Regions from separate parts of the Rahnella sp. Larv3_ips genome, predicted to be linked through region 2. Evidence: predicted binding sites of a transcription regulator. Region 2 holds the regulator's gene; the other holds the start of a gene.

What was found. The regulator ArgR, encoded in region 2, controls arginine synthesis, uptake and breakdown. The targets are predictions, from matches to a motif close to ANTGAATAAAAATACANT.
Positions count from the first base shown of each region.
Region 1: a site for ArgR is predicted at 996-1,013, ahead of argA (amino-acid N-acetyltransferase). Genes of this name have one in related genera too.

Region 1 is NZ_MJIB01000021.1:53,622-57,120, reverse strand. It holds gene argA (amino-acid N-acetyltransferase) at 1-962, opposite strand, end outside; gene amiC (N-acetylmuramoyl-L-alanine amidase AmiC) at 1,191-2,423, shown strand; tRNA gene ED901_RS19795 (tRNA-Met) at 2,562-2,638, opposite strand; tRNA gene ED901_RS19790 (tRNA-Met) at 2,712-2,788, opposite strand; tRNA gene ED901_RS19785 (tRNA-Met) at 2,860-2,936, opposite strand; gene mltA (murein transglycosylase A) at 3,159-3,499, shown strand, end outside.
Region 2 is NZ_MJIB01000008.1:184,388-187,886, forward strand. It holds gene ED901_RS14140 (helix-turn-helix transcriptional regulator) at 345-617, shown strand; gene mdh (malate dehydrogenase) at 684-1,622, opposite strand; gene argR (transcriptional regulator ArgR) at 2,084-2,554, shown strand; gene yhcN (peroxide/acid stress response protein YhcN) at 3,037-3,300, shown strand; gene yhcN (peroxide/acid stress response protein YhcN) at 3,490-3,499, shown strand, end outside.

The sequences.
Region 1 (3,499 bases), on a different contig from region 2:
AAAATACCTTGTTGTTCAAGCGGGCGGATAAGCTCGAGGATCCCGCCGATATCGTTGATCGTTGCACGGCGCACCTGCTCCGCACTCTCCATCACAATTTGGGTACCGATACCGTCACGCGAGAACAGTTCCTGAATCAGCGCACCGTCTTCCTGATAGCTGATCAGGTGGCTGCGACGCACACCGCTGCGGCAGGCTTTAACCGCGCCACGCAGGAAACGCACTGTCCCCGAAAGGTAATCGCCGCTGGCTTCCATCTTATCAATGCGTTGCTGCGCATCGTTCGGGAACAACTCAGAAATGATATTCCCTTCCTCATTAATCACGCCCTGCGACGAGCAGAAACCGATCATCTTTTCGGCTTTCAGCTTGATGGCCAGTTGCGTCGCCACTTCTTCAGAAGTCAGGTTAAAACTTTCTCCGGTAACGGATACGGCTACCGGCCCCATCAGCACGATGGCATTGCTGTCGAGCTGGCGGTGAACGGCCTCTTCATCGATGCGACGGATACGGCCACTGTGGCAATAGTCGATACCGTCATCTACGCCCAGGGGTTGCGCGATAATAAAGTTACCGGAAACAACATTGATGTGCGCACCCTGTAGCGGAGTATTATTCAGGCTCATCGACAGGCGGGCGGTGATATCGAGCTGTAACAACCCCGCAGCCTGCTTCACCAGCTCGAGTGTACGGGCATCGGTAACACGGATATTTTTATGATAAATCGGCTCACAGTGATGCTCTGCCAGATTCTCATCGATTTGCGGACGGGCACCATACACCACCACCAGCCGGATACCTAAGCTATGTAACAGCCCGATATCATTGACGATGTTGCTGAAGTTCTCATGTTCAATGGCTTCACCACCGAGCATGACAACGAATGTTTTGCCACGGTGAGCATTTATGTAGGGAACGGAGTGGCGAAATCCCTGGACCAATTCAGTGCTACGTTCCTTCACGGCAAAACCTCATTTGAATTTTTATTCGTAATTTTTGTATTTTTATTCTTTTAGGGCTGTGTGGCAAGTAAGAAATCTCTGTTTTTCTATTAACAACGATTACAAACACTCAACAAATTGATTTATCAAAATAATGTTAAGGAATGACATGCAGGGAAGGATTAGTTAAAATTCCCAAACTGAGTTTTTTATCATCACTTTTGATTTTTGTAACCTGTTTGAGATTGCATGACTGACGATAACCACAACCCCGGAAGACGACGACTTCTTCAGACCGTAGCGGCTTCCTGGATGCTCAGTGTGAGTAAAGTGGGGTTTGCCGCCAGTTCACAGGTTATCGCCGTGCGCATATGGCCTTCCTCGACGTACACCCGCATCACTCTGGAATCCAGCACGCCTCTGAAGTATAAGCAGTTTCTGCTGAGTTCACCTGCGCGTGTGGTTGTGGATATTGAGGGTGTACAACTGAATAGCGTGCTCAAAGGTTTGGGCGAAAAAGTTCAGCAAACCGACCCATACATTCGCCAGGCGCGGGTAGGGCAGTTTGATGCCCAAACGGTGCGCATGGTGCTTGAGCTCAGGCGCCCCATCAATCCCCATGTGTTTACACTCAAACCGGTCGCAGAGTTCCACAATCGTCTGGTGGTTGATTTGTACCCTGAAGAGGGGGCGGTCAGCGCTGAAGATGATCCGCTGCTGGCATTACTGGAAGATTACAACCGCGGTGACGTGGCCAGAACATTGCCGCCGGAAACGGCGAAAGACGGGCAGGCAGGGCACAGCCGCCCTCTGGTCATTATGTTGGATCCCGGTCATGGCGGTGAAGACCCCGGCGCAATCGGCAAGTATAAGACCCGTGAAAAAGACGTTGTCTTACAGATCGCGCGTCGTTTACAAAAACTGATCGCCCGTGAAAAGAACATGAAAGCCTATATGACCCGGAATGAAGACGTGTTTATTCCGCTGAAAGTGCGGGTCGCCAAGGCGCGAAAGTTGCGGGCTGATTTGTTTATTTCCATCCATGCTGATGCTTTTACCAGCCGTGCCGCCAAAGGTTCATCCGTTTTTGCTCTGTCGACCAAGGGCGCTACCAGCTCAGCAGCACGTTTTCTGGCGCAGACTCAGAATGAATCCGATCAGATAGGGGGTGTCAGTAAAAGTGGCGATAAGTATCTCGACCATACGATGTTCGATTTGGTGCAGACCGCGACAATCAACGACAGCCTGAAATTTGGCAAAGAAGTGCTGACACGGATGGGCAAGATTAACCCGCTGCATAAAAACAAAGTGGATCAGGCCGGTTTTGCGGTACTGAAAGCGCCGGATATTCCGTCGATTCTCGTGGAAACCGCGTTTATCAGTAACATCAATGAAGAGAAAAAACTGCGCACCGCGCATTTTCAGCAGCAGGTTGCAGAATCCATACTGGCGGGGATTAAGGCGCATTTCGCCAATGGCTGAGTGCCTGCAATGAATTGGATATTAAGGATAATGTGAGGAAAAATCTCGGGGCTGGTGCGCTGTTAACTCAATTTTCAGATACAAAAAAACACCCGTTAAGGTGCCTGATGTTTACGTCTGACTGATTATTCTAGTAGTTGGTTGCGGGGGCCGGATTTGAACCGACGACCTTCGGGTTATGAGCCCGACGAGCTACCAGGCTGCTCCACCCCGCGTCCGTCACTACTTAATACTGCATTTACTTCTTCACATTATTCGAACTCAGCGTAATAAGCATAAGTCTCGAATTGGTTGCGGGGGCCGGATTTGAACCGACGACCTTCGGGTTATGAGCCCGACGAGCTACCAGGCTGCTCCACCCCGCGTCCGTAGCACTTCTTACTTCTTTACTTCATCGTTCAATTCAATCGGGCATTTTATTGCCTGAGAATCGAATTGGTTGCGGGGGCCGGATTTGAACCGACGACCTTCGGGTTATGAGCCCGACGAGCTACCAGGCTGCTCCACCCCGCGTCCGATGGAGGCGAACTATACTCCCCATGAGATTTCGCGCAACCCTTTATTTGGATTTATTCAAATAAACCACCTGGTTGCTGACTTTTTAGGCATAAATTCCTCTATTGCTCCCCAATTTGGCCGAGGGCACTTTTTTCGGCTATTGCAATTCCTTTCTGATAGGCCGTTTGTTATCGTTTCGCCAGTCAATTCCCATGAAAGTAAGAGAGCGCGGCAATAATGAAAGGACGTTGGAGTAAATTTCTGCTGGGTGGTTTGGTTGTTGCGGTGCTTGCAGGTTGTTCCTCGCGCCCGACCGACCGGGGTCAGCAGTATAAAGACGGGCGGCTGGATAACGCGCTTGAATACGTCAATGAGCCGAATGCGACAGGCAAACCCGTCAATGCCCTGGATTACTCCAATCAGGTCGCCGCGGTACAAATTGCCTCTTCTTCCTTATATGGCAGAAATAACCCCACTTTCCAGGCCGTCCAGCAATGGCTGCGTTCAGGTGCTGATACCCGCAACCTGAGCCAGTACGGCATCAGCGCTTATCAGATGGAAGGGGCTGATAACTTCGG
Region 2 (3,499 bases):
TAATCAATAATCATTCAACTATAATAAATTCACTACTCAAAACATTTAATTATTATTTTTATAAATGCTAAAGATCAAAAAACACGCATACCGATAACGCATTCACTTTAATAAATTTCAACTTTGCACGTGATACATCATGAAAATAGACATGAATCACAAAAAGCAACATGAATTTACTTGTTTGTTTAAATCACAATAAGAATGTATTTTTCTAAATGAAAGCAATGAGGGTTTTTAAGAAACATAGATTTAAATGATCGTAAATAAATCAAACCCTCGTTAAATGTATAAGTGCGATAAATATGCCCGCGGAATAAAATTAAACAAATAAGGAAGCCATCATGAATACAAGGAACGAAGACTGGCATCAGGCCGATATTATTGCTGCACTCAGAAAGAAAGGAACCACCCTGGCGGCAGTATCGCGCTCTGCAGGTTTGAGCTCTTCCACCTTATCAAACGCTCTGACACGGCCATGGCCAAAGGGCGAATTGCTCATCGCGAATGCGCTGGGGTTACATCCTTCAATTATCTGGCCAAGCCGCTATTTCGACACCAGGACTTTTCAGATCATTGAACGCCGTTGCCGCACACCCAATGCTGCGCAAGAGTAAATCCGAGGGGAGATAAAAGAAAAAAACCGCCGGGATAAGCCGGCGGTTATCTATAAAGAGACGCAATCAGTGATTAATAAACTGTTCGCCGAGTTCGATATCCTTATGCAGGATCTCCAGCATCGATTCCAGTGACTGCTGTTCAAATGCGCTCAGTTTACCGATGTCCAGCAATTCGGTGATCCCGTTTTTGCCAAGCAAAACAGGCTGTGCGAAAAAGCGAGCATACTCGCCATTGCCTTCGACATACGCACATTCCACAACGTTGCTTTCACCCTGCATAGCTCTCAGTAATGAAAGTCCGAAACGCGCAGCCGCCTGCCCCATCGACAGCGTTGCTGATCCACCACCCGCTTTTGCTTCTACCACTTCAGTACCTGCGTTTTGAATGCGCTTGGTGAGTGAAGTGATTTCACTTTCGCTGAACGCCACACCAGGTACCTGAGAGAGCAGCGGCAGAATAGTGACACCAGAATGTCCACCGATCACCGGCACTTCAATGTCTTCCGGTTGTTTACCTTTTAACTCCGCAACGAAAGTATTAGAACGGATCGCATCCAGCGTTGTGATGCCAAAAAGTTTGTTTTTGTCATAGACGCCGGCTTTTTTCAGCACTTCTGCCGCAATAGCAACCGTCGTGTTGACCGGGTTGGTGATAATGCCAATGCAGGCTTTCGGACAGGTTTTCGCCACTTGCTGAATAAGATTACGAACAATACCCGCGTTAACATTAAACAGATCTGAGCGATCCATCCCTGGTTTTCGCGCCACACCCGCTGAAATCAGGACAATATCTGCGCCTTCCAAAGCAGGTGTGGCATCTTCGCCACAGAAGCCTTTGATTTTCACAGCGGTAGGGATATGACTGAGATCGACAGCAACGCCCGGCGTCACCGGAGCGATATCATATAATGAGAGTTCGGAACCGGAAGGTAGCTGGGTCTTTAGCAGAAGCGCGAGGGCCTGACCGATACCGCCCGCAGCACCGAGAACTGCAACTTTCATCCTATACTCCTTTTTTATCATTAACTTATAAGTGTCGTGGAATTATTTTGGTTGTGACCTTAATCACTTACGCTGTTAAAAACAATCGCTCACCTGCAGAGAATCTGAGGTTGGTCGTTTAGAAAGTAAAAAAATACACCTAAGCGCCCTTATCCGGTCTTTTATGACTTTTATCGGAAAGCTACCCCTTAAAAGTAGCACCGCAAAAGACGTCAGGTTAATAAATGGTTAAATTTGGTTCATTGTGTGAGCTGAATCGAAATCGGTTGAGCCCAACTTCCTGCGGAAGGCTTACTCAAAATTCACAATTTCGGCATATTCATGAAAAACCCACTAACGCGACACCCGTCACATTCCTTGCAGAACGGTGAGTTCTGGATTGTCCATGTCTTGCGTTGTTGCATAAAAATGCAATTATCTGCATAATCAGCCAAACATTGATCAAGAGACCAGGGTGCAAAATGCGTAATCCTGCCAAACAGGAAGATTTAATCAAAGCCTTCAAAGCATTACTGAAGGAAGAGAAATTCAGTTCTCAGGGCGAAATTGTCGTCGCACTCCAGGAGGAGGGCTTCGAAAACATCAACCAGTCCAAAGTCTCACGGATGCTGACCAAGTTCGGTGCGGTGCGTACGCGCAACGCGAAAATGGAAATGGTGTACTGCCTGCCCGCTGAAATCGGTGTGCCAACAACGACCAGTCCGCTGAAGAACCTGGTACTGGACATTGATCACAATGAAGCCATGGTGGTCATCCGCACCAGTCCGGGGGCAGCACAGCTGATCGCCCGCCTGCTTGATTCACTCGGAAAATCAGAGGGTATCCTCGGAACTATCGCGGGTGATGATACGATTTTCATTACACCTGCCCGCAGTTTCAGCGTTAAACAACTGCACGATGCGATCCTGAGTTTGTTCGAACAAGAGTTATAAGCCGCCTCAATAGTACAAGGGTGTAAGCGCCCTTTCTGTGCAGGGGGTCAGAAGAACAGAATTTCTGACCTCAGGCCAGCCTCTTTACCCTTCCTTTATATTGCGCACATTTCAAATGCCGCACAAAAATACCGGTTTTCTACCATGAACGGGTACAAGGCGCATGCCCTCTTCTGTTAACGCCGGTCACAACAGGCTCATTTCCGTCACATAAATATTTCAATGATGTGATTCACACCAAAAATAAGCACAGATAATCAAATTCATTCAATCTATTGATTTTACTAAAAATCAACACCTTTTGAACAATTTATAGACGTTTTTTATTACTTTCCGTTATTAAAAACACCAATAGGACACACATAACCACCCAAATAACTATTAGCAAACTATTAATATTTTGAGTGACTAGATGTATACTCATTTCCGTGGTGTGAGACACCAGTTGTTGGAACACATAATAAAATCGACGAGGTCAAATCATGAACGTTAAAACTACAATCGCAACATTAAGCATTCTCTCTGCTCTGTCATTTGGTGCATTTGCAGCACAACCTGTTAGTCAGGAACAAGCTGCCAATCTGCAGGCGAAAGGGATGATCAGCGTCAGCGGCGTTGCCGGTGCACCTTCTGATATCCGCCAGGCACTGTCTGACAAAGCCGATGCAAAAGGCGCTAAAGCTTTCCGCGTTATTGAAGTGCGTCAGGAAGGTAACTACCACGCAACCGCAGAAATCTACCAGTAAGTTCCGGTAGCCATCGCGAAGGGGCCTGAATAAATCAGGCCCGTGAATAAACAGATTTATCACTGCCCGTTTTACGTTCCCGCACGCTTTAAGCGCCCTGAACTGCAGTTAACAGCCCTGATAAATCTACATTTGAATCGACGTTGCTCTCTCAAATTGCATCAACGTCAGTGAAATCAGGAAATTATCATGAAAATCA